4 regions of the Xanthomonas rydalmerensis genome follow, and region 2 is predicted to be linked to each of the others. Evidence: riboswitches for the same ligand, from Rfam matches in the RefSeq annotation. Region 2 holds a riboswitch; each other region holds the start of a gene.
What was found. Region 2 has a riboswitch for cobalamin ahead of QN245_RS21055 (CoA-acylating methylmalonate-semialdehyde dehydrogenase). Riboswitches for the same ligand answer to the same signal wherever they lie in the genome.
Positions count from the first base shown of each region.

Region 1 (7,170 bases), 130 kb from region 2:
CGAGCTGGGCGGCGCCGGCGGCGACGGCACCAACCCGGAGCAGCTGTTCGCGGCCGGCTACTCGGCCTGCTTCATCGGCGCGCTGAAGTTCGTCGCCGGGCAGGAGAAGGTGACGCTGCCGGCCGAGACGAACATCGAGGGCCATGTCGGCATCGGCCAGATCCCGGGCGGCTTCGGTATCGCGGTGGAACTGCGCATCGCGGCGCCGGGCGTGGAGCGTGCGACGCTGGAATCGCTGGTGGAGAAGGCGCACCAGGTGTGCCCGTACTCCAACGCCACCCGCGGCAACATCGACGTCAAGCTGGTTGTGCTCGGCTGAGCCAGCGGGATGTCTTGGCCGGCGCGTGCGCCGGTCCATGGCGGTAAGCGACGGGCGGCCAGTGGCCGCCCGTTCGCGTTGCGGGTGCCGCGCGTGTTGCCGCGCACATTGAGGCCGTCCCGCGGCGATGCAATAGTGTGAGCTTCATCAAATCGGGCGCGCCATGCTCAGTTCCGCCTACAACGCCGAGACCGTCGCCGCCTTCCTGCAGGGCGCGCGTCGTGTGCTGGTGCTGACCGGTGCCGGCATGTCCGCCGAGAGCGGGGTGCCGACCTTTCGCGGCCAGGACGACAGCCTGTGGTCGCGCTTCGATCCCGAGCAACTGGCCACCGAGGACGCCTGGCGCGCGGACCCGGCCCTGGTCTGGGGCTGGTACCGCTGGCGCATGGCGATCGTGGCGCTGGCGCAGCCGCATGCCGGGCATCTTGCGCTGGCGCGCCTGGCCGAGGTCCGCCACACCACGCTGGTGACCCAGAATGTGGACGACCTGCACCAGCGCGCCGGTAGCGAGGTCGCCGCGCACGTGCACGGCCGCCTGTCGGCGCTGCGCTGCAGCGACTGCGGCCAGCCCTGGCGTGGGCTGCTGCCGCCGGTGGACGTGCACACGCCGAGCCAGCGCCTGGCGCCGCCGGTGTGCGCGGCCTGCGGCGGCACGGTGCGCCCGGGCGTGGTGTGGTTCGGCGAAGCGCTGCCGGCGGCGGAGTGGACGCGCGCGCAGACCGCGGCGGACGCCGCCGACCTGGTGCTGGTGATCGGCAGTTCCGGCCTGGTCTATCCGGCCGCCAGCCTGCCGCTGCAGGCCAAGGAGCGCGGCGCCTGCGTGGTCGAGATCAACCCCGAACCCAGCGCGCTGTCGGCGCGCGCCGATCTGCACTGGCGCGACAGCGCGGCGGTGGCGCTGCCGTTGCTGTTGCAGCAGTGCATGGTGGCCTGAGGCCGCTGCACGTTGAAGATGTGGCTTCGATTGCTTCGGTCGACCACCCGTGGAGTGTGATGATGGGCATCAAACCTGGCCCCAAGCGCATCGCAAAGAGCACCGGCAAGCCGGATCGGCGTCAGCGGGACAACAAGGACATTCCGGGAAACACGAAATCCCTCAAGCCGCACAAGCACAAGAAAGGCGACTGAGCCGACCGGCGGCGCGGATGGCCGGGGAGGGCGCGCGCCGGGCGGCCGGCGGGCCGTTTCGATGGCATCTTGCCCCTCTCCGGGGCCCGGCTTCACGGCCCCGTTATGGTCGCGAACGTTCTCCGCGGCGGGGCCGAAACCGGCTGCCGACGGCAAACCGTTGCCAGGCTTAGGTTTTCGTAATTTGACCCATATTTAGCGTTGACGTCGTCGACCGACCACACTATCTTGGGGTGGTCGGTTCCGGCGGCCCCAAGCCGCGGGATCAAAAGGGAAGCCGGTGCGGCGTGCCAACGCCAATTCCGGCGCTGCCCCGCAGCGGTAATTGGGAACGAACCCGTCATCCGCACTGAGGCGCCCGCCTTGGGAAGCGACGGGCTAGGAACCGGCCACGGCCGTTGCCCATCAGCCCGAAGACCTGCCGACAGCCGCGCGAAGCACACCGCGCGGCGCCGACCGCGCGATCTCCGGGGGGAGATGGTCGGTGCAGCGATGACCGCCCGCAGGCCCGGTGCCTGCGCCGTTTGCAGTCTTCGCGACACCGCCTGCCCCCTTCGGACCCGGTCGGACCGCTGCCTGCGAGGGTCGGGCGGCCGCGTGCACCACGCTTGGAGACCTTCATGAGCCAGACCCACAGCCTGCCGGCCACCGCGTCCGTCGACGCCGCCGTCGACCCCACGACCGCCGCCGCCACTGCCGCCACCGCCCAGCCGGAGCCGGCCAGCAGCGAGCCGAGCAACGACCAGCGCGCCGTGACCTGGATCGTCAAGGACGGCGGCAACCGCCGCATGGCCTTCGACCGCTCGCGCCTGCAGCGCACCCTGGACCGGATCCACGCCGAGTTCCCGCAGCTGGACGTGAGCGACTACGAGCGCAAGGCCTTCGCCTTCATCGAGAAGAGGGAAAGCCTGTCGGCCGACGACATGGTCGACTACCTGATCCGCGAGGCCGAGTCGCGCGTGGACATCGCCACGCCGGAGTGGGAGTACTTCGCCGCGCGCCTGTACCTGGACCGCCTGTACAAGCGCGCCAGCAAGAACCGTTTCTACGATGCCGGCGAGAAGTACGGCTCCTATGTCGGTCTGCAGGAAAGCCTGGCCGACCGCGGCGTGTACTCCATCGACATCCTCAAGAACTACTCCAAGGACGAACTGGCCGAAGCCGGCCGCATGATCGATCCGGAGCGCGACAAGCTGTTCGCGTACAACGGCCTGTACCTGCTGGCCACGCGTTACCTGGCCACCGACAACTCGCGCAAGGTCTACGAACTGCCGCAGGAGCGCTGGCTGACCATCGCCCTGTACCTGATGCAGGACGAGAAGCCGCGCGAGCGCCGCATGCAGCTGGTCGGCGAGGCCTACTGGGCGCTGTCCAACCTGTACATGACCGTGGCCACCCCGACCCTGGCCAACGCCGGCAAGATCGGCGGGCAGCTGTCGAGCTGCTTCATCGACACCGTCGACGACAGCCTGCAGGGCATCTACGACTCCAACACCGACGTGGCGCGCGTGTCCAAGCACGGCGGCGGCGTCGGCGCCTACCTGGGCTACGTGCGTTCCTCCGGCTCGGCGATCCGCGGGGTCAAGAACTCCAGCGGCGGCGTGGTGCCGTGGATCAAGCAGCTCAACAACACCGCCGTGTCGGTGGACCAGCTCGGCCAGCGCAAGGGCGCCATCGCCGTGTACCTGGACATCTGGCACCGCGACATCGAGGCGTTCCTGGACCTGCGCCTGAACAACGGCGACCAGCGCCTGCGCGCGCACGACGTGTTCACCGCGGTGTGCGTGCCGGACATCTTCATGGAAGCGGTCGAGCGCCGCGGCGAGTGGTACCTGTTCGACCCGCACGAGGTGAAGGAGGTCAAGGGCTGGTACCTGCAGGACTTCTTCGACGAGAAGCGCGGTGAAGGCAGCTTCCGCGCGCGTTACGAGGAAGTGGTGGCCGACGAGCGCATCGGCCGCAAGGTGGTCAAGGCCATCGACATGTTCAAGCGGATCATGGTCAGCCAGCTGGAGACCGGCAACCCGTTCATGTTCTATCGCGACGAAGTCAATCGCATGAACCCGAACAAGCACCAGGGCATGGTCTATTCCAGCAACCTGTGCACCGAGATCCTGCAGAACATGAGCCCGACGCGGGTCATCCAGGAGATGATCAGCGGCGACCAGATCGTCACCACCAAGCAGGCCGGCGACTTCGTCGTGTGCAACCTGTCCTCGGTGAACCTGGGCCGCGCGGTCACCGCGCAGCCGGACCTGCTGTCGCCGGATATCCTGGAGCGGCTGATCCGCGTGCAGGTGCGCATGCTCGACAACGTCATCGACCTCAACGAGCTGCCGGTGCCGCAGGCCACCATCACCAACCAGAAGTACCGCGCGATCGGCCTGGGCACCTTCGGCTGGCACCACCTGCTGGCGCAGAAGGGCATCGACTGGAACTCGCGTGCGGCCGAAGACTACAGCGACGAGCTGTACGAGCGCATCAACTACCTGACCATCCAGGCGAGCCTGGCGCTGGCCAAGGAGAAGGGCGCGTACAAGGTGTTCAAGGGCAGCGACTGGCAGAACGGCGAGTACTTCAGCAAGCGCGGCTACGACAGCGCCGAGTGGCAGGAACTGGCCGCGCAGGTGAGCGTGCATGGCGTGCGCAACGCCTGGATGGTGGCGGTGGCGCCGAACATGAGCACCGCGCAGATCGCCGGCTCCACCGCGTCGATCGACCCGATCTACAGCGCGTTCTACTACGAAGAGAAGAAGGACTTCCGCCGTCCGGTGGTGGCGCCGGGGCTGACCGTGGACACCTATCCGTACTACGAGAAGGGCGCCTACAAGGTCGACCAGTTCGCCAGCGTGCGCCAAAACGCGCGCCGCCAGCGCCACGTCGACCAGTCGATCAGCTTCAACTTCTACGTGCCCAGCGGCATCCGCGCCAGCACCCTGCTGGACCTGCACATGACCGCGTGGAAGGAAGGCCTGAAGACCACCTACTACGTGCGTTCCAACGACATCGACATCAGCGAGTGCGAGTGGTGCTCGAGCTGATCGCCGGCGTCTGACGCCACCGGCGCGCGGCGGCCCATGGCCGCCGTGCGTTTCGCATTCCCGCGCCTCCCGCCGGCGCCGTTCACCCGACTTGACGAAGCAAATCCATGGCCATCGCGCTCGACCGCATCAAGATCCTCGAACCGCTGCACCCCAACCGCTCCACCGGCATCATCAACGGCACCACCAGCGGCATCCTCAACTGGAACGACATCCCGTACCCGTCCTTCTACCGGGCGTACAAGGAACTGTCGACCAACTTCTGGATCCCCGACGAAGTGGACATGAAGGGCGATGCCAAGCAGTACGGGGAGTTGTCGGCGCGCGAGAAGAACGCCTACGACTCGATCATCGGCCTGCTGGCCACGCTGGATTCGCCGCAGACGCGCTTCATCTACAACGTCGCCGAATACATCACCGACCCGGCCGCGCACGCCAATGCCGCGATCATCGGCCAGCAGGAAGTGATCCACAACGAGAGCTACTCGTACGTGCTGGCGTCGATCGCCGGCCTGGCCGACCAGAACCGCGTGTTCGAGATCGCGCGGACGCACCCGACCATCATCGCGCGCAACCAGCCGATCATGCAGGCCTACGACGACTTCATGCGCGAGAAGACCGCCGAGACCCTGCTGCGCTCGCTGATCCAGTCCTCGATCCTGGAAGGCATCAACTTCTATTCCGGCTTCGCGTATTTCTACAACCTGGTGCGGCAGAACCGCATGACCGGCACCGGCAAGATCATCAGCTTCATCAACCGCGACGAACTGGCCCACACCAAGTTCATCAGCGAGCTGATCCGCGCCATCATCGGCGAGAACGCCGAGCTGCAGACCAACGAGCTGACCGACTACGTGCACCAGGCCTTCGAACACGCGATCCGCCTGGAGACCGAGTGGTCCTCGGAAGTGCTCGACGGCATCGAGGGTATCGACGTGGACGAAATGATCCAATACGTGAAGTACCGCGCCAACAAGATGTCCGGCATGCTCGGCATCGAGAAGCTGTACAGCGGCGCCAGCGACAACGTGATGCCGTGGATCAAGGCCTACGCCGACAACTTCACCGAGACCAAGACCGACTTCTTCGAGATGCGCAACGCCAGCTACAAGAAGACCAACTCGGACAACGGTTTCGACGATCTTTGAGGGGCCGGGATTTGGGATTTGGCATTCGGGATTCGTAGCAGCAACGTGGAACCCGCTTTTCCCAGTCCCTGATCCCGTGCGCAGGAATTTGTTCTGCGCGACGGGTGGAAACCACGTCGACCCGCTCTTTCGAATCCCCAATCCCGACTCCCCAATCCCGGCTCCATGCGTATCCTGCTCGCCTACGCTTCGCTCAGCGGCAACACCCGCGACGTCGCCCGCCGCGTGCATGCGCAGTGCGAGGCGGCTGGGCACGCGGTGACCTGGATCCATACCGACCTGCAGACGCTGCAGGGCGCGCTCGGCGATGCCGCGCGCGCGGCGGACTTCGACCTGCACCTGCTCGGCAGCTGGAGCGACAACGCCGGGCGCACGCCGGCGGAGATGAAGCGCTACATCGCCGAGCTGGTCGAGGCGACCGGCAAGGCGATCGAGGTCGCGGCGTTCGGCACTGGCGAGACGCAGTGGGGGCTGGAGTATTACTGCGGTGCGGTCAAGCGCATTGCGCGGTTCTTCGACAGCGCCTATCCGTTGCTTGAGATCGAACAGATGCCGCATGGCGACCGTGACAACACGGCGATCGACGCCTGGTGCGCGCAGGTGCTGGCGTTGCGCGCGGCGCGGGCGTCGTCGGCTGGCGACGTGCCGGTGGCCGCTGTCGAGCCCACCTCCGCGGCCGCGGCCGGGTTCGCTGCGATGGCGTTGCCGCTGCGCGGCAGTGGCTGACGCCGTCGTCGTCCATCCGTTTTCCTGGCATCGCCGGCGTCCTCATCGCACGCCGGGCTTCCTCCGACATCACACAAGGTTCCGTTGCATGCTTACCACCATCACCGTCTCCAGCGCCGAACAGTTCGCCGATGCGCTCGCCGCCCACCCGCGCGTGCTGGCCGATTTCAACAAGGACAACTGCCCCGGCTGCCGCATGCTCGACAAGTCGCTGGAGCGCTTCGCCGAGGGTGAGAGTGCGCAGGGCGTGACCTTGCTCAAGGTGAAGATGGAAGACGTGGGCGAGGACTTCTTCCGCGCCCAGGGCCTGCGCCAGACCCCGACCCTGATGCTGTTCCGCCAGGGCGAGGAAGTGGCGCGCGTGCCCGGCTTCGTGCCGCCGGCCAAGATCGACGAAGTGGTGCGCACGCACTTGGGCTGAGCGCGCTCATGCTCTCGTAGGACCGGCTTCAGCCGCGACGGGCTTCACCGATAGAGCCTGTCGCTGCTAAGCCGACTCTTGCGGTTGTGCTTGTCCGAAGCGCAAATCTCAAGCAGCAAAGGCAAAGGCAAAGGCTTTCGCCCTTTCGGGCGAGTTACTTTTCTTTGCTTGTGCAAAGAAAAGTAACCAAAAGAAAGCACACCCTGCCTCGCGCCCTCCGCGCTAACGCGCTCCGGGTCCGCGTCCATCCCGGGGATTCGCGGAAGGGGCATCCTGCCCCTGCCGCGAACGGCGCACGTCCCTGTGCGCCGCCCCTTCGGGGTTTTCCCCCGGGCTGGCCGCCGCTGCGGAAGGGAACCCGGTGAGTCAAAAGCCGAAGCAACATCA
Region 1 covers NZ_CP126170.1:4,784,067-4,791,236, reverse strand. The annotation lists gene QN245_RS20505 (organic hydroperoxide resistance protein) at 1-319, shown strand, start outside; gene QN245_RS20500 (SIR2 family NAD-dependent protein deacylase) at 483-1,253, shown strand; gene QN245_RS20495 (hypothetical protein) at 1,316-1,447, shown strand; cobalamin riboswitch at 1,669-1,887, shown strand; gene QN245_RS20490 (ribonucleoside-diphosphate reductase subunit alpha) at 2,068-4,488, shown strand; gene QN245_RS20485 (ribonucleotide-diphosphate reductase subunit beta) at 4,596-5,636, shown strand; gene QN245_RS20480 (flavodoxin) at 5,802-6,362, shown strand; gene QN245_RS20475 (thioredoxin family protein) at 6,451-6,783, shown strand.
Region 1: it holds a riboswitch for cobalamin, as region 2 does, so the genes downstream of both, QN245_RS20490 (ribonucleoside-diphosphate reductase subunit alpha) here and QN245_RS21055 (CoA-acylating methylmalonate-semialdehyde dehydrogenase) in region 2, are expected to answer to the same signal.

Region 2 (7,170 bases):
GGGACCGCGGCAACGTCGTGGTCGGCCTGGACTACAACAAGCAGAAGGAGGTCTCCACCGCCAATCGCGCGTTCTCCAAGTACGCGATGTACCTGTCCAGCGGCAGCGTCTACAAGGGCGGTTCCGCGCGCACGCCGACCGGCTACTACAAGCTGCCGGCGGCGACCCTGGCGGCCAACGGCTGCGCCGCCGACGGCGCGCTGACCGGCAACGGCAGCGGTGGCTACAAGTGCTACAGCTCCTCGGCCGATTCCTACAACTACGAGGCGCAGAACCTGCTGCTGACCCCGCAGCAGCGCGTCGGCGGCTTCGTGCTCGGCAGCTTCAACATCACCGACTCGATGCAGGCGTACGTCAACGCCTACCACAACCACACCATGTCCAACTTCGCGATCGCGCCGCTGCCGCTCGATGCGCAGAACGACGGCATCACCATCGCCGCCAACAATCCGTACAACCCGTTCGGTGTGGAGTTCGGCCCCAACGGCTACGAGTATCAGACGCGCTTCACCTCGCTCGGCCAGCGCGAAGGCTTCTACGACACCGCCACCGACCAGGACGTGATCGGCCTGAAGGGCGGCATCGGCGACAGCAGCTGGGTGTGGGACGCCAACTTCAACTACGGCCACTACCGCCAGCGCAACTGGAGCCACGGCTACGTCGATTACGCCGCGCTGCAGAACGCCATCAATGCCGGGCAGGTCAACATCCTCGACCAGGGCAGCCCGACCACGGTCGCCTGGCTGCAGAGCAACGAGTCGATCCCGCGCCAGGAAACCACCACCATCATGCGCCAGTGGGAAGCCAGCGCCAACGGCAGCCTGTGGGACATGCCGGCCGGCGCCGCGCAGCTGGCGGTCGGTGCGCTGTACCGCAAGGAGAGCCTGAGCTCCAGCGTGTCGGCCAACGCGCTGATCAACAGCGACAACACCTGTGCGGTCTCCTCCGAAGCCTGCGCCTCGCCGCTGAGCGGCAGCTTCAACGTCAAGGAAGCCTACGCGCAGCTGTTCCTGCCGGTGCTGGAGCAGTCCTCGCCGATCGGCGCGCTCAACCTGACGCTGAGCGATCGCTACTCCGACTACAGCAGCGTACGTTCGGGCAACAACAGCGCCTCGTTCCAGGTGGAATGGCGGCCGATCCACGACCTGATGGTGCGTGGCACCGCGGCGCAGGTGTTCCGCGCGCCGACCATCACCGACATCTACCAGGGCCCTACCGCCGACGCGCCGAACTTCATCGATCCGTGCGTCGGCTATAGCGGCAGCGGCCATGACAACGCCTGCGCCGGCGTGCCGGCCGGCTTCAGCGGCACGGGCCTTTCGCAGACCAACGCGATCAAGTCCGGTGCCACCTATGTCGGCTACCAGCTCAAGCCGGAGAAGGGCACCTCGTTCGATTACGGCCTGGTCTACAGCCCCGAGTACGTGCCGGGCCTGTCGGTCAACCTCGACTGGTGGAAGGTCAAGCTCAATGATCTGATCCAGCCGATCTCCGCGCAGACCGTGGCCGATCTCTGCTACAACGACAACAACAGCCCGTACTGCAGCTACATCCACCGCTATCCCGCCAGCAGCGTCAGCGCCGGCAACATCGACTACATCCAGACGCCGGTGGTGAACATCGGCAAGCTCAATACCCAGGGCATCGACCTGGGGGCGAGCTACGCGCTGCCCGCCACCGACTACGGCAAGTTCACCGTGACCGTGGACAGCACCTACCTGCACCGCTACGACATCGACACCGGGGACACGGTGGTGCACATGGCCGGCCGCTACAACTCGTCCTACGGCAACTACGCGCACTGGCGCGCGCATGCCCTGCTCGGCTGGAAGCTGGGCAACTGGGATGCGAGCTGGACCACGCGCTGGATCGGCAAGATGCAGGTCGGCAGCGGCGACCTGACCCAGAACATGTCCGCCGATGCGGCGTTCAAGGGCGTGGTGCTGGACTACGGCAGCTACATGTACCACAACCTGCAGGTGGGCTACGACATGGCCGGGGCCAACCTGCGCCTGGATCTTGGCGTGGACAACCTGACCAACAAGCAGCCGCCGATGATGTACCAGAACAACGTGTTGAACGCGAACACCGACGTGAGCACCTACGACACGCTGGGCCGCTACTACTGGATGCGTGCCACGTACAAGTTCTAATGCGCAGCAAGGTGTTGCGAAGTAAATGGCATCGGCGCCTCTTCATGGGGCGCTGATTCCAAGTGGGTAATGCCTGGTTGTTGGTTTGGTGCTGGTGAGGATTTCCCGAACACGCCATCAATTTCAACGGCAAGTTATGGATTCTTCCCGCAGAACTCATGATGTTGGTCGCGCCGCGCACCCAACTCCCTGGGTGGCGCTGCGCAGTGCCATCACTGCATCCTGTCCACCTACCTGGACTTCACTGACAGGCCGGCCTGACCCAAGGCGCCGGCATGGCGAGATGGGCGCGCACCGTCGTCGCACATCCCCAATCCCGAATCCCCAATCCCGGCCGAAACAGGCGCCGCGGCGCTCACCCCGCGCCGTGCAGATGCTCGAACAGGATGGTGCTGCCGATCGCGATCAGCAGGGCGCCGCCGACGATCTCCGCACGCTTGCCGGCGAGCGCGCCGAGCGCGCGGCCGAGCATGATGCCCAGGGTGACCATGGTCAGCGTGCACAGGCCGATGATCGCCGCGACCTCGACGATGTTCACGTCCAGGAAGGCCAGGCCGACGCCGACCGCCATCGCGTCGATGCTGGTGGCGAACCCGGTGGCGGCCAGGCTCCAGAAGCCGTGACGCTTGGGCGCGGCCTCGTCGGGCGCGTCGGACTCCGGCTTGAGGCCGGCGACGATCATGTGCACGCCCAGCGCGCCGAGCAGGCCGAAGGCGATCCAGTGGTCGAAGGCGACCACGTACTTGGACGCGGCTTGGCCAAGCACCCAGCCCAGCGCGGGTGTCAGTGCCTCGATGCAGCCGAAGATCAGGCCGGCGCGCAGCGCGTCGGCCCAGCGTGGGCGTTGCATCGCCGCGCCCTTGCCGACGGCGGCGGCGAAGGCGTCGGTCGACATGGCGATGCCGAGCAGGAGAATCGAAAGAAACGACATGGGGGACCGTACCGGGACAGGCGACAACGACGAGCGCGCGCGCCCGGCCTTCGCCTTGCGCACTCGCCGCTGGTCTCGCCAACCGAACTGGCTGCCCGTACCACGGCGCATCGGCCGAGTGTGTTGACACGGGCGCTGTCCGCGCAGGTCGGACAGCAGGCTACTCCCCAAGGGGACGCGCAGTCTAACAGCGGCCAACTGCGGCGAACATCCCTGGAACGCACGCGAACCTGCAGCTTCTCTTCTTAGCATCGGCTATAGCGGGGCGTGCCGGCCGGCGTTCCGCGTGGGGTGCTGCGATGGCCCGCAGCGCCCGTGATCACTGCAGCGCATTCGGTTGATCGCTGCAGGGAATCCGGTGTCGCCGCTGCGGCGCTGTGCATGCTGGTGATACGCGCCGCCTGCTGAGGCGAACGCGGCTGTGCGCGGTCGGTAATGGCGCGCTGCTTGCCGACGCCAACACCGCGCGCTGCGCTGCAGCGTGTTGCTGTCGCCGCGGCGCGACTACACTGGCCACGCTTCAGGTGCCTGGTCGTCGCAAGACGCACCGGGTGAAACGGGAAGCCGGTCCGATGCCGGCGCTGCCCCCGCAACGGTAGGCGAGAACACCCGACAACAGACCACTGCGCAAGCGGGAAGGTGTCGGGGTGATGCGGTCGCGCATTGCTCGCAAGCCCGGAGACCGGCCTGACGTGGACGTCCTGCGACGTTCTTTCTCGGGTGTTGCGGTGGGCAACCTGACGAGCGGAACGACGTCGGGGCCCTTGCGCCGCGCGTTCGCTTGTCCTGTCCATCGCCGCCCGCCCGGTGGTGATGCGATGAGGAGACAGGACCCGTGAACCAGATGACCCGGACCGGCGCCGACGTGGCGACCGTCAAGCTCTTGATCGACGGCGCGTTCGTCGAATCCAGCAGCAGCCAATGGCGCGAGGTCGTCGATCCGGCGACCCAGGACGTGCTCGCGCGCGTGCCGTTCGCCACGGCCGCGGAAGTGGATGCCGCCGTGGCCGCCGCGCAACGCGCATTCGCGAGTTGGCGCAAGACGCCGATCGGTACCCGTGCGCGGATCTTCCTGGCCTATCAGCAGCTGATCCGTGCGCACATGGGCGAGCTGGCGGCGATCCTCACCCGCGAGCAGGGCAAGACCCTGGCGGACGCGGAAGGCGACGTGTTCCGCGGCCTGGAAGTGGTGGAACAGGCCGCGGCGATCGGCAACCTGCAGCTCGGCGAACTGGCCAACAACGTCGCCAACGGCGTGGATACCTACACGCTCTTGCAGCCGTTGGGCGTGTGCGCCGGCATCACCCCGTTCAACTTCCCGGCGATGATCCCGCTGTGGATGTTCCCGATGGCCATCGCCACCGGCAACACCTTCGTGCTCAAGCCATCCGAGCAGGATCCGCTGGTGACCATGCGCCTGGTCGAACTGGCGGTGCAGGCGGGCGTGCCCAAGGGCGTGCTGAACGTCGTGCATGGCGGCGCCGAGGTGGTCGATGCGCTGTGCGACCACGCCGACATCAAGGCGCTGTCGTTCGTCGGCTCCACCAAGGTCGGCACCCACGTCTACCGGCGTGCGGCGCTGGCCGGCAAACGCGTGCAATGCATGATGGGCGCGAAGAACCATGCGGTGGTGTTGCCGGATGCGGCGCGCGAGCAGACCCTCGACGCGTTGGTGGGGGCGGCCTTCGGCGCCGCCGGCCAGCGCTGCATGGCCGCTTCGACGCTGGTGCTGGTCGGCGAGGCGCGGCAGTGGATTCCGGCGCTGGTGGCCAAGGCGCAGACGCTGAAGGTCAACGCCGGCAGCGAACCCGGCACCGATCTGGGGCCGGTGATCTCGCGCAGTGCGCGCGAGCGCATCGAAGCGCTGATCGCCACCGGCATCGCCGAGGGCGCGACGCTGGAACTGGACGGACGCAACCCGACGGTGCCCGGATTCGCTCATGGCAACTTCGTCGGCCCGACGATCTTCTCCGGGGTCGCGCCGGGCATGCGCATCTACGACGAGGAGATCTTCGGCCCGGTGCTGGTGATCCTGGAGGCGGCCACGCTGGAGGACGCGATCGCCCTGGTCAACGCCAATCCGAACGGCAACGGCACGGCGCTGTTCACCCAGTCCGGCGCCGCCGCACGCAAGTTCCAGGAGGAGATCGACGTCGGCCAGGTCGGCATCAACGTGCCGATCCCGGTGCCAGTGCCGCTGTTCTCGTTCACCGGTTCGCGCGCCTCCAAGCTCGGCGACCTCGGCCCCTACGGCAAGCAGGCGGTGCAGTTCTACACGCAGACCAAGACCGTCACTGCGCGCTGGTTCGACGATGCCGGCGCCGGGCAGGGCGTCAACACCACGATCCGCCTGTCGTGATGGCCGCGGCGATGCAGTGGCCGCTGGAGCAGTCGGCCGATGTCGGGCTGGACGAGGCGCAGCGCGCCTATCGCGAGGCCGCGCGCGGCTTCGCCCAGGCCGAACTGGCGCCGCACGCGGCGCGCTGGGACGCGGACGGGATCTTTCCGCGCGAGGCGATCGGCAAGGCCGGCGAACTCGGCTTCTGCGGCCTGTACGTGGACGAGCACGCCGGCGGCAGCGGGCTGTCGCGCCTGGATGCGGCGATCGTGTTCGAGGAACTGGCCGCGGTCGATCCGTCCACCGCGGCCTTCATCAGCATCCACAACATGGCCACCTGGATGCTGACCCGTTTCGCCACGCCGGCCGTGTGCAGGGACTGGGGCGCGGCGTTGGCCAGTGGCGCCAAGCTCGCCTCGTACTGCCTGACCGAACCCGGCGCAGGCTCCGACGCGGCCGCGCTGAAGACCCGGGCGGTGCGCGATGGCGACGGCTACCGCATCGACGGCAGCAAGGCGTTCATTTCCGGCGCCGGCGCGACCGACCTGCTGGTGGTGATGGCACGCACCGGCGAGGACGGCCCGCGCGGCATCAGCGCCTTCGCGGTGCCGGCCGATGCGGCGGGCATCGCCTATGGGCGCAACGAGGACAAGCTGGGCTGGCACAGCCAGCCGACCCGCGCGGTGAGTTTCGACGGCGTGCGCGTGCCGCTCGCGCATCGCCTGGGCGAGGAAGGCGAGGGCTTCCGCATCGCGATGCGCGGCCTCGACGGCGGCCGCCTCAACATCGCTGCGTGCTCGCTGGGGGCGGGGCAGGGCGCGCTGGATGCGGCGCGGCGCTACCTGGGCGAGCGCCGCCAGTTCGGCAAGAAGCTCGCCGAATTCCAGGCCCTGCAGTTCACCCTGGCCGACATGGCCACGCAGCTGGTCGCCGCGCGGCAGATGGTGCACACCGCCGCACGCAAGCTCGACGCCGGCGCGCGCGATGCGACGGTGTGGTGCGCGATGGCCAAGCGCTTCGCCACCGATGCCGGCTTTTCGATCTGCAACGACGCGCTGCAGCTGCACGGTGGCTACGGCTACATCCGCGAGTACCCGGTCGAACGCCTGCTGCGCGACAGCCGGGTGCACCAGATCCTGGAAGGCACCAACGAAATCATGCGCGTGATCGTCGCGCGCCACCTGTTGAACACCGAAGAGGAATTGCGATGAGCGCCGCCGACACCTCCTACCGCCGCCGGGACTGGACCGGGCTGGCCCTGCAGATCGACGGCCACACTGCCGTGGTCACCCTGTCCAATCCGCCGGCCAACACCTGGACCGTGCACAGTCTGCGTGCGCTGCGCGAGCTGGTCGACGCGCTGGACGCCGATCGCGACATCTATGCGCTGGTGCTCGTGGGCGCCGGCGAGAAGTTCTTCAGCGCCGGTGCCGACCTCAAGCAGTTCGCCGACGGCGACAAGGCGCTGGCGCGCGAAGCGGCCCGCCGCTTCGGCGAGGCCTTCGAGGCGCTGAGCGGATTCCGCGGCGTCAGCATCGCCGCGATCAACGGCTATGCGATGGGCGGCGGGCTCGAAGCGGCGTTGGCCTGCGACCTGCGCATCGCCGAGGCGCAGGCGCAGATGGCCTTGCCCGAAGCGACGGTCGGCCTCCTGCCCTGCGCCGGCGGCACCCAGAACCTGCCGCGGCTGGTCGGCGAAGGCTGGGCCAAGCGCATGATCCTGCTCGGCGAACGGGTCGATGCCGAGA
Region 2 covers NZ_CP126170.1:4,915,455-4,922,624, reverse strand. The annotation lists gene QN245_RS21065 (TonB-dependent receptor) at 1-2,153, shown strand, start outside; gene mntP (manganese efflux pump MntP) at 2,509-3,084, opposite strand; cobalamin riboswitch at 3,590-3,789, shown strand; gene QN245_RS21055 (CoA-acylating methylmalonate-semialdehyde dehydrogenase) at 3,929-5,443, shown strand; gene QN245_RS21050 (acyl-CoA dehydrogenase family protein) at 5,443-6,633, shown strand; gene QN245_RS21045 (enoyl-CoA hydratase) at 6,630-7,170, shown strand, end outside.

Region 3 (7,170 bases), 590 kb from region 2:
GAAGAACCACAGGTCCGGGCGGATATCCAGTTCGGCGCGGATCACGCCCTTGCCGTGCGCGCCGCCGGTCTCGTCGATGGCGACGATGCGGTCGAACATCAGCATCGGGTCGTTGGGCAGGCGCCCGGCGTCGGCGCCGAACAGCTCGCCGCGTGCGCTGGCGAGCAATTGCTCGCGAGAATAGGAGGACAGACGACTCATGAGCGGAACATTCCCAGGCGAGACAGTCGAGGCGCGCAAGAGTGCATGAGCCTTGCGCGTTCAATCAAACGTTTTATCCGTACGCACGCGTAGTGTCGGCATCTGCGGCGGCGCGCGCACTGCGCCGGATCAAGGCGCGCATTCTCAGCCCGTGCGCAGTGCGGGGCTTATCATGCGCGCACCGTTCGCAGGCGTAGGGTATGGGGTCGATGCGCAAGATCATTCACGTCGACATGGATGCGTTCTACGCGTCCGTGGAGCAGCGTGACGATCCGGCGCTGCGCGGCAAGCCGGTGGTGGTGGCCTGGCGCGGCATGCGCTCGGTGGTGTGCGCCGCCTCCTACGAGGCGCGCGTGTTCGGCGTGCGCTCGGCGATGCCGGCGCTGCGCGCCGAGCGGCTGTGCCCGGACGCGATCTTCGTGCCGCCGGATTTCGCTCGTTACAAGGCGGTGTCACGGCAGGTGCGCGAGATCTTCCAGCGCCACACCGACATGATCGAGCCGCTGTCGCTGGACGAGGCCTACCTGGACGTCACGGCGCCCAAGGGCGAATTGCGCACGGCCACCGAGATCGCCCAGACCATCCGCGCGCAGATCCGCGAGGAAACGGCGCTGACCGCCTCGGCCGGGATCGCGCCGAACAAGTTCCTGGCCAAGATCGCCTCGGACTGGCGCAAGCCCGACGGCCAGTTCGTGATCCGTCCGCATCGCGTGGACGCGTTCCTGACGCCGTTGCCGGTGAACAAGGTGCCCGGCGTGGGCAAGGTGATGGAGGCCAAGCTGGCGGAACTGGGCATCGCCACCGTCGGCGACCTGCGCGCGCGCAGCGAGGCCGAGCTGGAAGCGCGTTTCGGCAGCTTCGGCCTGCGCCTGTACCAGCGCGCGCGCGGTATCGATGAACGTCCGGTGGAGTCGGACCAGCCGGTGCAGTCGATTTCCTCCGAGGACACCTTCGCCGAAGACCTGGCGCTGGACGCACTGGAGCCGGCGATCCGGCAACTGGCCGAGAAGACCTGGAACGCCACCCGCCGCACCGAACGCATCGCGCGCACGGTGGTGCTGAAGCTGAAGACCGCGCAGTTCCGCATCCTCACCCGCAGCTTCACTCCGGAGCAGCCGCCGGATTCGCTGCAGGCCTTGATCGACATCGCCCTCGCGCTGCGCGAGCGCGTGGACCTGCCGACGTCCACGCGTTATCGCCTGGTCGGCGTGGGCCTGTCCGGCTTCCACGAACGCGAGCCGGGACAGGCGCAGGGGCGCTTGTTCGGTTGAGGTGGTCGCGCGCGGGGGGCTTATCGTGTTGTGCCTGGCGTGTGGATTGAAACGGATTGTTGTAGCCGTCGAGGATGCCGAGTTGGCAGCCGCACCTTCACCGGTGCAGAGGTCGAAATAGGAACGGCTGCACCATAGGCAGCGTCTGTCGCAGTCCTGCCCTTGAGTGTGCGTGGATTGAAACACGATCCGGGACAGCCACGACAGGCGCCAGCTCCAGTCGCACGGCTACCGGCGTGGATTGAAAGCCAAGGGAGACGCGAGCGAACAGGAAACGTGGCCTTCGCCTCTTCCGCGTCGGGACTGAAGTCCCTCCCACAGGGGCATGCTGCAAGGATTGGAACACCGACTTCATCGTCTGGTCATGCTGATCGGCCTTGTCGCGACCGCATACCAGCCTTGCCCCACCTACAATGCGCACTTCCCCCTCCCGCATTGGCACGAGATGACGTTCCCCTACGCATTGGTGGTGTTCGACCTGGACGGCACCCTGGTCGACAGCGGCGCCGACATCGCCGAGGCGTTGAACCGCACGCTGGCCGACTTCGGCCTGCCGCGCGTGCCGGAGGCGACCGTGCTCGGCTGGATCGGCGAGGGCGTGCGCAAGCTGGTCGAGATCGCCTGGCGGCATGCCGGCGACGCCACGCCACTCGAGACGGTGATGCCGACCTTCATGCGTCACTACGCCGAATGCCTGTTGCGCAGTCCGCGGCTGTATCCCGGCGCGGCCGAGACGCTGACGCAACTGCACGCGGACGGGGTGACGCTGGCGCTGTGCACCAACAAGCCGTCGGCGATGGTGCCGCCGCTGCTGCGCCATCTGGGCGTGGCCGATCTGTTCTCTGCGGTGCTGGGCGGCGACAGCCTGCCCGAACGCAAGCCCAGTCCGGTGCCGCTGCTGCACCTGGCACAGCAGTTCGCGAAACCGCCGGCGCGCTGCCTGATGGTCGGCGATTCGGGGACCGACCTGCAGGCCGGGCAGGCCGCCGGCATGCCGGTGGCGCTGGTGCGCTACGGCTATCCGCGCGATCTGGATCTGGTCACCGCCGATGTGGTGCTGCTGATGGACGACCTGCGCGAGCTGCTGCAACTGCGTTGATACGACGGCGGTTCAAGCACCGCGGAGCAGCGCAAAGATCGGGATGCGGTTGAACGGCTTCAGCCGCGACAGGCTTTCCCGGCAAGGCCCGTCGCGGCTGAAGCCGCTCCCACAACCCATGACGCATTACGCCCCTCTCCCCCCGGGAGAGGGGTTGGGGTGAGGGTACGGGCGCGTAGCGGGCGCCGAACTGTGAGGTTCGTGCCGCGATGCATGAGCACGAGGGCGGGTGTTTGCGTTCGACAGCCAGCGGCCCTTATCGCGAGCGACCAACTGCGCGATGCATCGCGCATGCCTGCGTTGAGAATGCGCGCATCTACATCCGACGTGGTCGCACATGCGGAGCGGCTTCAGCCGCGACGGGAGTTCGCGGGAAAGCCTGTCGCGGCTAAAGCCGCTCCTACAAAAAAGACGCGCGTGTTTTCCGTGCGGGCTGCCCCGCGCCACGCCCGCCGGCGCAGCGCGGGGCGCCGACTCAGCGCGCCGCCGGCGCGTAGCGCAGGGTCAGCGCGTACTCGCGGCCCGGCTGGTTGTACCAGTTGATGGTCTGGTAGTCGCGGTCGAACACGTTGCTGGCCTTGGCCTGCAGCGTCCAGTCCGGGGTGAACGCGTATTCCGCGCGCAGGTCGACGGTGCCGTAGCCGGCCAGGCGTACGCGGTTGGCCGCGTCGTCGAAGCGGTGGCCGCTGCCGAACACGGTGACGCCGAGCTTGACCGGGCCGATGCCGCGATCCACGTCCAGGCGCGCGGTGTTCTGCGCGCGACGCGCCAGCCAGTTGTCGCGGTTGCCGCCATCGCTGCGGTTGCGCGGGTCGGTGTGGCTCAGCTGCGCCGACAGTTCCCAGCCGGCCAGCAGCGCATAGCCGGTCAGTTCGGCGCCGCGGATGCGCGCCTCGTCCACGTTGACCGGCAGGAAGCTGATCGCGTCGTAGGAGATCAGGTCCTTGACCCGGGTCTCGTAGGCGTTGAAGGTCCAGTTCCAGCTGTCGGCGTACTGCGCCACGCCCAGGTTGCCGCTCTTGGAACGCTCCGGCTTCAACTCCGGATTGCCGGCGAACGGGTAGTACAGGTCGTTGAAGGTCGGCGCCTTGAAGCCGGTGCCGACGCTGGCGGTGAGCTTGAGGCCATGCGCCAGCGCCAGGCCCCAGCCGAGGCTGCCGGTGGTGTGTTCGCCGAACTGCTCGTTGTCGTCGCTGCGCACGCTGGCCTGCACCTGCTGCGCGCCGAAACGGCCCTGGTACTCGGCGAACACGCCGGTGTTGTCGCGGCTGTCGACGTCGAAAGCGGTGGTGCTGGTGACGTGCTCGCGCTGCCAGTCGCTGCCGACGCTGAGCAGGTGGCCTTCGGCGAGGGTGATGTCGCCCTGCAGCGCGGCGGTGTCGCGGCGGCTGTCGAAGGTGCTGACGAAGCTGCGGGTGCGCGCGCCGGGGGCACGGTAGTAGCTGTCGGCGTCGTCGACGTTGCGACCGAACTGCGCGGCCAGGTGCAGGCGATCGGACGGGGTCCAGTCGAGCTTGCCGCCGAACACCTGCTGGGTGTTGTCGGCCTCGTTGCCGGCGAACAGCGGATCGCCGTCGTACTCGTTGCGGCTGTCGATGTTCAGCGCCTGGCCTTCGATGCGCAGCGTGTCGGTCAGCGCGTAGCCGCCGCGCGCGCTCAGCGAGACGTTGCGGTAGCCGTCGCGGTCGGGCTGGTCGACGAAGCAGCCCGCGAACAGCGTGGCCGAGCCGTTGCAGGCATTGATGCCGTCGGTCTTCTGGTAGCCGCCCTGCACGGCCAGCCAGCCGCGCTCGCCGCGGTTGCTGAAGCCGGCGCCGGCCTCGCGCAGGCCGTGGCTGCCGCCGCCCAGGCTCAGGTTCTGCTGGAAGCCCTGACCGCCGCGGCGGGTGAAGATCTGGATGACGCCGCCGATCGCGTCGGAGCCGTACAGGCTCGACCGCGGGCCACGCACGATCTCGATGCGCTCGATCTGGCTCAGCGGCAGGTCCTGGAACGCGGCCAGGCCGGCGCTGGCCGAGCCGATGCGCACGCCGTCCACCAGCACCAGCACGTGGTCCGATTCGCTGCCGCGCAGGCTCAGCGTGGTCAGCTTGCCCAGGCCGCCCTGGTTGGAGATGCCGATGCCGGCGCGGCCCTGCAGCAGCTGCGCCAGCGACGTGGCCTGGCTGCGCTCGATCTCCGCGCGGTCGATGACCTGCGCCGGGACCACGCTGTCCTCCACCGAGATCTGAGTGCGGGTGGCGGTGACCAGGACCTGGTCGAGATCGGTGGCGGCGTCGGCGGCGTGGGCCAGCGCGGGCAGGGACAGGGCGGACGCGATCGCGACCGAAAGCAGGCGGGACGACATGGGTGGCAACTCCGGCGCGCGGCTGCGCGCTGTGACGGCGAGGGAGTCGCGAACGGAAGGTGCAAGCGGACGGCGCCGAACGCGGCGCGGCACGCCGCGACGCCCTCCGCATCGCAACCAGTGAGCTGCAAGGCCGGTCTCCGGGCTGGCGATCTGGGAGGCGGGCCTCCCGGCTGCGACGCCTTCCCATGCCGTGGCACAGTGGCGAAAGTCGTCAGCGCGGATCGCTTACCGTTGCGGGGGCAGCGCCGGCCTTGTCGCAAGACGCACCGGCTTCCCGTTTCAACCCGCTGGCCGGAGCCGGTGGGTCACCTTGAAGCGGCGCGATTGTACGCGATCGCCGCTGGCTGCGCGGGGTAGGGCATGCCCATCCATCCCGGGGGTGCGGCTTTGGGTCTGGCAAGCGCGCCACCGGTGGTGCGCGGCGCAGCGCCGACGGGCAGTCAGGTCGGGCCGCGCGGCGCAGGCGACATGCCGGCCAGACCTCGCCCGAAGGGCTGTGATCGCGTGCGTCCGTGGTCGCGTTGTCGCTCGGGCGCGGACTCACGTCCACGTTCTGCGTTGTCACAGGCATGCGCAATCAAGGCGCGGCATGCTTGGGGATGCGGCAACGCCCTAGTCGGCGTGGGTGCCGTGGCTGTCGTCGTCGCCGTGATGGTCGCCCACCGGCGTGTCGTGCGCCTCGTGCGCGTAGGCGCCGTCGGCAGCGTCGTCGCCGCGCGTGTCGTCGCGGTCGAAATGGGTGGTCGCCACCGGCCCGGCCACCGGCAGGCCGCGCTGCGCCGGCAGCGCCGCCGTCGCGGTCTCTAGCTCGCCCAGCAACTGCGCGCGCCGCGCCTCGGACAGTTCCTGCCAGTGACAGCCGCTGAGCGCGCCTTCCAGCGAATACAGCAGGTTGAGGCTGGGCTTGAAGCCGGCGCGCTTGACCTTGACGAAGGCGCCGACCGCGCCGGCCGCCTCCAGGTCCTGCTGCGTGCGCACGCCGACCTGGCGCAGCCAGGCCGCGCTCTTGGGGCCGATGTTGCGCAGCTTGGCCGTGCTCATCGCAGGCTGTCGACGAAGACCTGGGCGATCGCTTCCAGGCCGCGCTGGTCGTCGGCGTCGAAGCGGGCCAGGTCCGGGCTGTCCAGGTCGAACACGCCGACCAATGCACTGCCGCGCAGCAGCGGCACCACCAGTTCCGAGCGCGAGGCGGAATCGCAGGCAATGTGTCCGGGGAACGCCTCCACGTCGTCGATGCGCTGGGTCTGGCCGCTGCTGGCGGCCGCGCCGCACACGCCCTTGTGCAGCGGAATGCGCACGCAGGCGGGCAGGCCCTGGAACGGGCCGACCACCAGTTCCTTGCCGTCGTAGAGATAGAAACCGACCCAGTTCAGCCGCGGCAGCGCGTGGTACACCAGCGCCGCCAGGTTGGCGGCATTGGCGATGCGGTCGGGCTCCCCGGCGACCAGGGCACGGGCCTGGTCGAGCAACTGGGCGTACTGTTCCGGCTTGCTGCCGGTGAGCGAGGACGAGGCGAACATCGCGCGAGTCTAGCAGCGCGCTGCGTCCGCCGGCACCGCGGCGGCTGACGCGCGCGACGCGCCCGGCTATCCTGCGCGCCGCCGCGCGTCCCGCCGGCCAACCGACAGGGTTTTCGCATGGCTGTTCCCGCCTTCTACGTCACCGGCACCGATACCGGCATCGGCAAGACCATCGCCAGCACCGCGCTGCTGCATGCCTTGCGCGCGCGTGGCCAGCGCGCGGTGGGCATGAAGCCGGTCGCCAGCGGCTGCAGCCGCGACGCCGACGGCTGGCGCAACGAGGACGCGCTTGCCCTGCAGGACGCGAGCGCGCCGCGGCCGGCCTACGCCGATCTCAATCCCTACGCGTTGCCGCTGCCGCTGGCGCCGGAATTGGCCGCCGCCGATGCCGGCGTGCAACTGGAACTGGTGCCGATCGCCGCCGCCTTCGAACGCCTGCGCGCGCAGGCCGACGTGGTGGTGGTGGAGGGTGTCGGCGGCTGGGCGGCGCCGCTGTCGGCGACGCTGGATCAGGCCGATCTGGCGCGCGCGCTGGGGCTGCCGGTGGTGCTGGTGGTCGGCCTGCGCCTGGGCTGCCTCAACCATGCCCGGCTCAGCGCCGCGGCGATCGCCGCCGACGGCCTGCAGTGCATCGGCTGGATCGGCAACGAGATCGACCCGGCGATGGAGCGCATCGACGACAACATGGCGATGCTGCGCGCGCGTCTGCCGATGCCGTGCTGGGGGCGC
Region 3 covers NZ_CP126170.1:4,327,099-4,334,268, reverse strand. The annotation lists gene fabA (3-hydroxyacyl-[acyl-carrier-protein] dehydratase FabA) at 1-201, opposite strand, end outside; gene dinB (DNA polymerase IV) at 411-1,472, shown strand; gene gph (phosphoglycolate phosphatase) at 1,918-2,571, shown strand; gene btuB (TonB-dependent vitamin B12 receptor) at 3,047-4,918, opposite strand; cobalamin riboswitch at 5,033-5,249, opposite strand; gene QN245_RS18350 (TfoX/Sxy family protein) at 5,534-5,962, opposite strand; gene QN245_RS18345 (GAF domain-containing protein) at 5,959-6,441, opposite strand; gene bioD (dethiobiotin synthase) at 6,559-7,170, shown strand, end outside.
Region 3: it holds a riboswitch for cobalamin, as region 2 does, so the genes downstream of both, btuB (TonB-dependent vitamin B12 receptor) here and QN245_RS21055 (CoA-acylating methylmalonate-semialdehyde dehydrogenase) in region 2, are expected to answer to the same signal.

Region 4 (7,170 bases), 160 kb from region 2:
TCAGTGGCAACGTCGCGCGCGTGGCCAGCGGCACGAAGTTGTCCGGATCCTCCACGCGCAGGTTGCGCAGGGTGAACGGTGCACGCGCGCCGGCGCGGGCGATCCAGCGTTCGTCCACGCTCAGCGGCAGGCGTCCATCCTGCGGCGCGATCATGCCGCCGAGCCAGGCCACCGGCACCGCGCTGCCGTCGCGGCCGGTGCCCCACAGTTCGCCGAGCACGCGGTAGTGCGCCGGCGCCTGGCCGCCGCCGATGCGTACCGGGATCGGCAGGGTGAGGCGGGTGCCGGGCTGGGCGCTGGCGGCGACCGCATCGGCGTTGATGCGCAAGGTGGTGTCCAGCACCGGCAGCACGTGCTCGCTGGTGCGCACGAAGGGCTGGCCGCCGGCGTCGTGGCCGTGCACCACCACCTGCGCGATATAGGTGCCGGTGGCGGTCGCCGGGAAGTCGCCGGCATACACGCCGTCGCCCGCGGCGCCGTCGCCGTGGCGGCCGTCGTCGGCCATCGGCCATTGGCTGACGGAGCCGTCCGGCGCGATCACCCGCAACTGGGCGGTGTCGATGCGGCCGCTGCCGGCGCTGCGCGCCAGCGACACGCTGCCCTGCGCATCGATGCCGCCGAGCAGGGCGGTCAGGCCGATGCGCTGCCCGCGCTGCAGTTGCGCGCGGTCGCTGGGATAGGACGCCAGTTGCGTGCGCGCATCGCCTTCCATCAGCACATAACCGCGCTGCGCCGTGCTGTTGCTGTCGGCCTGCAGGGTCAGGGTCCACTCACCGTTAGCGGCTGTGTCCACGCGGTACTCGCGGGCTGGCAGTGCGGCGCCGCCGGCGCCCAGTTGGGTGGCCTTGGCGCTGGGCGCGAGCATCGGCGTCGCGGCGGCGGTGCCGGCGCGCGCACTGGCCGTGGCCGGCGCGCTCAGGCGCGGCTGCCAATCGTGTTCGCCGGACAGCACCACGAAGCGCAGCTTGCCGTTCTCCACCGGCAGTGTGGTGTGCCATTGCGCCGGCCCACTGCTGCGTGCGGCGGAGAACTCCACCGGCAGCAACGCGCTCTTGGACAGGATCGCCGCTTCCGCCGGGGCGGGCGCGCGCATCTGCGCGAACTCCTCCGGCGGGCCGGCCAGTTGTTTGGGAATCAGTTCGGCCGCGTGCAGCGCGGCGGTGGGGATGATGAGATACAGGACGCAGACGGCGGACAGTTTCGACAGCTTCGGCATGACGCGCTCTCCCTGGCGGTGCTGAGTAGCAGACGCACCTGCCGGACCTCGCGGCGCGGTGCGCCGCCGGCAGCACGTCGGCGAGGACGCAGCGCCCCCTCGCCACGCGTTCGCCTCCGGTTATAGCCAGCGCACATTGCCGGACAAAGACGCAATGCAGCAATGCGCACCGAACTGGGATGCCGGACATGCCTGGAGCACAACGATGCCCGGCGCACGTGGCGCCGGGCATCGCCGGTCACGCTGCCTGCGCCTGCTGACTGCGCAATTGCCGCGCCGCGGCGACCATCGCTTCCAGGGCGCTACGCGTTTCCGCCCAGCCACGGGTCTTCAGCCCGCAATCCGGGTTGACCCACAGTTGCTGCGGATCCAGCACCGCCCGCGCCTTCTCCAGCAACTCCACCATCTCCTGCGTGCTCGGCACGCGTGGCGAATGGATGTCGTACACGCCGGGCCCGATCGCGTTCGGATAGCGGAAGCGCACGAAGGCATCGAGCAGTTCCATGCGCGAGCGCGAGGTCTCGATCGAGATCACGTCCGCGTCCATCGCCGCCACCGCCTCGATGATGTCGTTGAACTCCGAGTAGCACATGTGGGTGTGGATCTGCGTGGCGTCGCGCACGCCGGCCGCGGCGATGCGGAAGCACTGCACCGCCCAGTCCAGGTACGCCTGCCAGTCGGCGCGGCGCAGCGGCAGGCCTTCGCGGATCGCCGGCTCGTCGATCTGGATCACGCCGATGCCGGCCGCCTCCAGGTCGCGCACCTCATCGCGCAGCGCCAGCGCGATCTGCCGGCAGGTCTGCGCGCGCTCCTGGTCGTCGCGCACGAACGACCACTGCAGCACCGTCACCGGCCCGGTCAGCATGCCCTTCATCGGCCGCTCGGTCAGCGACTGCGCGTACTGGGTCCAGCGCAGCGTCATCGGCGCCGGACGCTGCACGTCGCCGTAGATGATCGGCGGCTTCACGCAGCGCGAGCCGTAGCTCTGCACCCAGCCGTGCCGGGTGAAGGCGAAGCCGTCGAGTTGCTCGCCGAAGTACTCGACCATGTCGTTGCGCTCGAACTCGCCGTGCACCAGCACATCCAGGCCCAGTTGCTCCTGCGCGCGCACGCAGCGTTCGGTCTCGGCAGCCAGGAACGCGTCGTACGCGGCATCGTCGAGCTTGCCGGCCTTGTGCTGCGCGCGCGCCTGCCGCACCTGCTCGGTCTGCGGGAACGAGCCGATCGTGGTGGTCGGATACAGCGGCAGCCGCAACGCGGCCTGCTGCGCCTGGCGGCGCTGCGCATAAGGCGACTGCCGGCGGCCGGCATCGTCGGTCAGTGCGTCTACCCGTCGCGCCACCTCGGCGCGGTGCACGCGGGCGGAGGCACGGCGGCTGGCCAACGCATCGCGCGCTGCATCCAGTCCCGCCTGCGCCTGCGGCTGATCGTCCAGCGCATCGGCCAGGGTGCGCAGTTCCTGCAGCTTCTGCCTGGCGAAGGCCAGCCAGCCGACCAGTTCACGGTCCAGCTTGGTCTCCTGCTGCAGATCCACCGGCACATGCAGCAGCGAGCACGACGGCGCCAGCCACAACCGCTCGCGGCCGACATGGCCGGCCGCGTAACGGGCCAGGGTGAGCGCGTTGTCCAGCGGCGTGCGCCACACGTTGCGGCCGTTGACCAGGCCGGCCGAGAGTACGCGACCGGCTGGCAAGGCTTGCAGCACCGCGTCCAGTTGCGCCACGCCGCGCACCAGATCCACGTGCACGCCGTCCACCGGCAGCGCCATCGCCAGCTCCAGGTTGTCGCCCAGCTCGCCGAAATAGCTGGTCAGCAGCAGCTTCGGCCGCGGCGCCTGCGCCAGGACGTCGTAGGCGCGGCGATAGGCGGCGCGCGCGGCGTCGTCCAGGTCCAGCACCAGCGCCGGCTCGTCGAGCTGCACCCAGCCGGCACCGGCCGCATGCAGGCGCTGCAGCAGGTCGGCGTACACCGGCAGCAGACTGTCCAGCAGTGCCCAGCGGTCGCTGCCGTCCACCGTCTTGGACAGCGCCAGGAAGGTCACCGGCCCGATCAGCACCGGCCGGGTCTGGATGCCCTGCGCCTTGGCTTCCAGGAACTCCACCACCGGCTTGTCGCCGCGCAGGCGGAAGTGCTGGCGCCGCGCCAGCTCCGGCACCAGGTAGTGGTAGTTGGTGTCGAACCACTTGGTCATTTCCAGCGCGTGCAGGTCCAGGCCGTTTTCTTGGGTGCCGCGCGCCATCGCGAAGTAGCCGGCCAGCGGATCGGCATCGGCCAGCGCGCGGTAGCGCTGCGGGATCGCATCGAACAGGAACGCGGTGTCGAGCATCGCGTCGTACAGGCTGAAGTCGTTGCTGGGTGGCACGTCCACCCCGGCCTCGCGTTGCAGCTGCCAGTGGCGCAGGCGCAGGTCGCGTGCGGTGTCCTGCAGTTGCGCGCTATCGATGTCGCGGCGCCAGTAGCGTTCCAGCGCCTGCTTGAGCTCGCGCCGCGCACCGATGCGCGGGAAGCCTAGGTTGGTCACGATCGTCATGTTGCGTTTCCTCATTGCGTTCAAGGGCATTGAGGAACGAAGGAACCGCGCGCCGCGCGTCCCGTTCGCACGGACCGCCCGCCACGCCAGCGACCTTCGCCCCCGCGGGCGAACCGGTACCGCGCGGGCAGGCGGACGACGCGGCGCGGCGCAAGGCCGGGTCGCGGTCCGGCCGCCTCCCCGCGGAGGCGCCAGGTCGAATCGGAGGACGCACGGTCCTCCGGCCGGGGCCGGTATTCGGGCTGATGGACACGCGCACCGTGCCGGCTGCGCACCTACTGTCCGTCGCTTCCCAGGCCGGCATGCGCTGGCCCAGTGCCATTGACGGAGGTCGTTTCCATTCACCGCTGCGGGGCAGCTCCGGAATGGGCAGGCGCTTGCGGCGCCGGCCGTCACCGGATTCCCGTTTAAATCCATCCCTTCATCCGAATGAAGAGATGAATACCTTCGGCGAGCGCACGATAGGCCGGATGCGGTGGCGGGTCAAGCGCCAGTGCGTTTTTGTCGGTAGGTCCCGGCAACGTTCATGGCGAACGTGTAAGCTATTGATCCCTAAGTCAATGACTGGCGCTGCGGCGGATAGCCGGCGGCGCCCGCCCGTCGTGCCGATGACGCTTCCGCTCCCCACCGCCGATCTCCCCGCGCGTTACGCCGCCTCGCTGCGCCTGTCCGTGGCCCCGATGATGGACTGGACCGACCGCCACTGCCGGGTGTTCCACCGGTTGCTCGCGCCGTCGGCGCGGCTGTACACCGAGATGGTGCACGCCAATGCGGTGGTGCTGGGCGATCGTGCGCGGTTGCTGGATTTCGATGCGTCCGAGCATCCGCTGGCGCTGCAGCTCGGCGGCAGCGAGCCGGCGCTGCTGGCGCAGGCGGCGCGGATCGGCCAGGACTGGGGCTACGACGAGATCAACCTCAATTGCGGTTGCCCGTCCGACCGGGTGCAGGCCGGGCGCTTCGGTGCCTGCCTGATGCGCGAGCCGACGCTGGTCGCCGAGTGTGTGGCGGCGATGGTCGCGGCGGTGGACATCCCGGTGACGGTGAAATGCCGGCTGGGCGTGGACCAGGACGACGACTATGCGGTGTTCCTGGCCTTCGTCGACCAGGTCGCCGCGGCTGGTTGCGGACTGTTCGTGGTGCATGCGCGCAATGCCTGGCTGCAGGGCCTGTCGCCGAAGGAGAACCGCGAAGTGCCGCCGCTACGCTACGACTGGGCGCATCGGCTCAAGCGCGAGCGGCCGCAGTTGCAGGTGGTGCTCAATGGCGGCCTGGCCGCGGTGGAGACGGCGCAGGCGCAGTTGCAGGCGGTGGACGGGGTGATGCTGGGCCGCGCGGCCTATCACGACCCCTACGTCCTGCATCGGCTGGACGCGGCCCTGACCGGCGCCGCGCCGCGCCCGCGCGCGGAGTTGCTGCGTGCGCTGCGTCCCTACGTCGAGGCACGCCTGGCCGAGGGCCTGGCGCTCAAGCACATCACCCGGCACCTGCTCGGCCTGTTCCACGGGCAGCCCGGCGGCCGCGCCTTCCGCCAGGTGCTCAGCGAAGGCGCGCACCGGCCGGGCGCGGACTGGGCGCTGCTGGAGCGGGCGTTGGCGGTCACCGATGAAGCGACACGCGCGGCGGCCTGATCGGCGGGAGCCAATCGGAACGCAGTGGAGGCGCCATTGCCTTGCTCGTCGCTGGTCGACCTCGTCTCTTCTCTAGAGTGTAGGACAACGTCGCGAATCGGTCGGCGACGGGTCCGCATCCCACTTTCCTCCTTTCGTTCAGGGATTCCGTTCAGGTATGGCCGGCTAGTCTCTGCGTTCCCGGAGACGCTGCGAAGCACCTGCCGCAGGGCCTCTCCAGACCCCTGGCGCGGCCCTTGCATCGACTCTTCATAGGTTCATTTGACTGAATGTCGCCCGTGGCGGCCGGAAAAGTTCAGACCGGATTCACCCCGAAAAATCAAGAATTTGCCTCGATTTCTCGAGGTCGTCTTCGTTTCCACGAGGTGTCGCGCTTCACAAGTTTTGAACGTTTCCGATCAGTCCGTTAGGATGCCCGTCGTGACTTCTCCTGCTTCCCGCCACTACCGCTTTGCCGCCGTCTTCGCGCTCGCGCTGGCGTCGGTCGCGGCTGGGCATGGCCGTGCGCAGCAGCCGCCCATGCCGGGCGCGATGGCGCCGCCGGAGCGCGACGCGGGACGCAGCCGTGACTATGCCGGCAGTTCCCTGTCCGATGCGGTGCGCCGGGTGCAGCGGTCCACCGGCGGTCAGATCCTCGGCGCCGAGCGCGTGCCGTTCGACGGACGCGACATCAACCGCGTCAAGTACATGGACGGCCGTGGGCGGGTACGCTACATGGACGATCCGCAGCCTGGCCGTGCGGCACCGCCGCGGGCGCCGCGGTCGGGCGAGCCTCCCGAGCCACCACGCGACGATCACCCGTGAGTCCGGATAGTTCGGTTCAGGTTCCACACACCGCCCCGGCCACCGGCCACCTGTAAGTTACTAGGGAGAGTTCATGCGTATCCTTCTGGTCGAAGACGAAGCTCCGCTGCGAGAGACCCTGGCCGCTCGCCTGAAGCGCGAAGGCTTTGCGGTGGATGCGGCGCAGGACGGCGAGGAAGGCCTGTACATGGGCCGCGAAGTGCCCTTCGACGTGGGCATCATCGATCTCGGCCTGCCGAAGATGTCGGGCATGGAACTGATCAAGGCGCTGCGCGACGAAGGCAAGAAGTTTCCGGTGCTGATCCTCACCGCACGTTCCAGCTGGCAGGACAAGGTCGAAGGCCTCAAGCAGGGCGCCGACGATTATCTGGTCAAGCCGTTCCATGTCGAAGAGCTGCTGGCGCGCGTCAATGCGCTGCTGCGCCGCGCCGCCGGCTGGAGCAAGCCGACCCTGGAATGCGGTCCGGTCGCGCTGGACCTGGCGGCGCAGACCGTCAGCGTCAGCGGCAGCAACGTCGACCTGACCAGCTACGAGTACAAGGTACTTGAGTATTTGATGATGCATGCCGGCGAACTGGTCTCCAAGGCGGACCTGACCGAGCACATCTATCAGCAGGATTTCGACCGCGATTCCAACGTGCTCGAAGTGTTCATCGGCCGCCTGCGCAAGAAGCTGGACCCGGACGGCGAGTTGAAGCCGATCGAGACCGTGCGCGGCCGCGGCTACCGGTTCGCGATTCCGCGCACCGAAGGCTGATCGCAGGCGCCGGCGAGCACACCGAGGAAGCGACCGCGTGGCGGCACGACCCAGGTGGTACAAACGCTGGCGCCCGCGTTCCTTGCAGGCGCGCCAGCTGCTCGCCGCCAGCCTCAGCCTGCTGGCGTTCCTGGCCGCGGCCGGTTACGCGCTGGACCAGGCGTTCGCCGACACCGCGTTGAGCAACCTGCGCGAGCGCCTGAAGAGCTACGCCACCGCGTACGCCAACAACATC
Region 4 covers NZ_CP126170.1:4,752,867-4,760,036, reverse strand. The annotation lists gene QN245_RS20385 (choice-of-anchor X domain-containing protein) at 1-1,216, opposite strand, end outside; gene metE (5-methyltetrahydropteroyltriglutamate--homocysteine S-methyltransferase) at 1,455-3,746, opposite strand; cobalamin riboswitch at 3,958-4,211, opposite strand; gene dusA (tRNA dihydrouridine(20/20a) synthase DusA) at 4,355-5,374, shown strand; gene QN245_RS20370 (hypothetical protein) at 5,795-6,178, shown strand; gene QN245_RS20365 (response regulator transcription factor) at 6,252-6,935, shown strand; gene QN245_RS20360 (ATP-binding protein) at 7,018-7,170, shown strand, end outside.
Region 4: it holds a riboswitch for cobalamin, as region 2 does, so the genes downstream of both, metE (5-methyltetrahydropteroyltriglutamate--homocysteine S-methyltransferase) here and QN245_RS21055 (CoA-acylating methylmalonate-semialdehyde dehydrogenase) in region 2, are expected to answer to the same signal.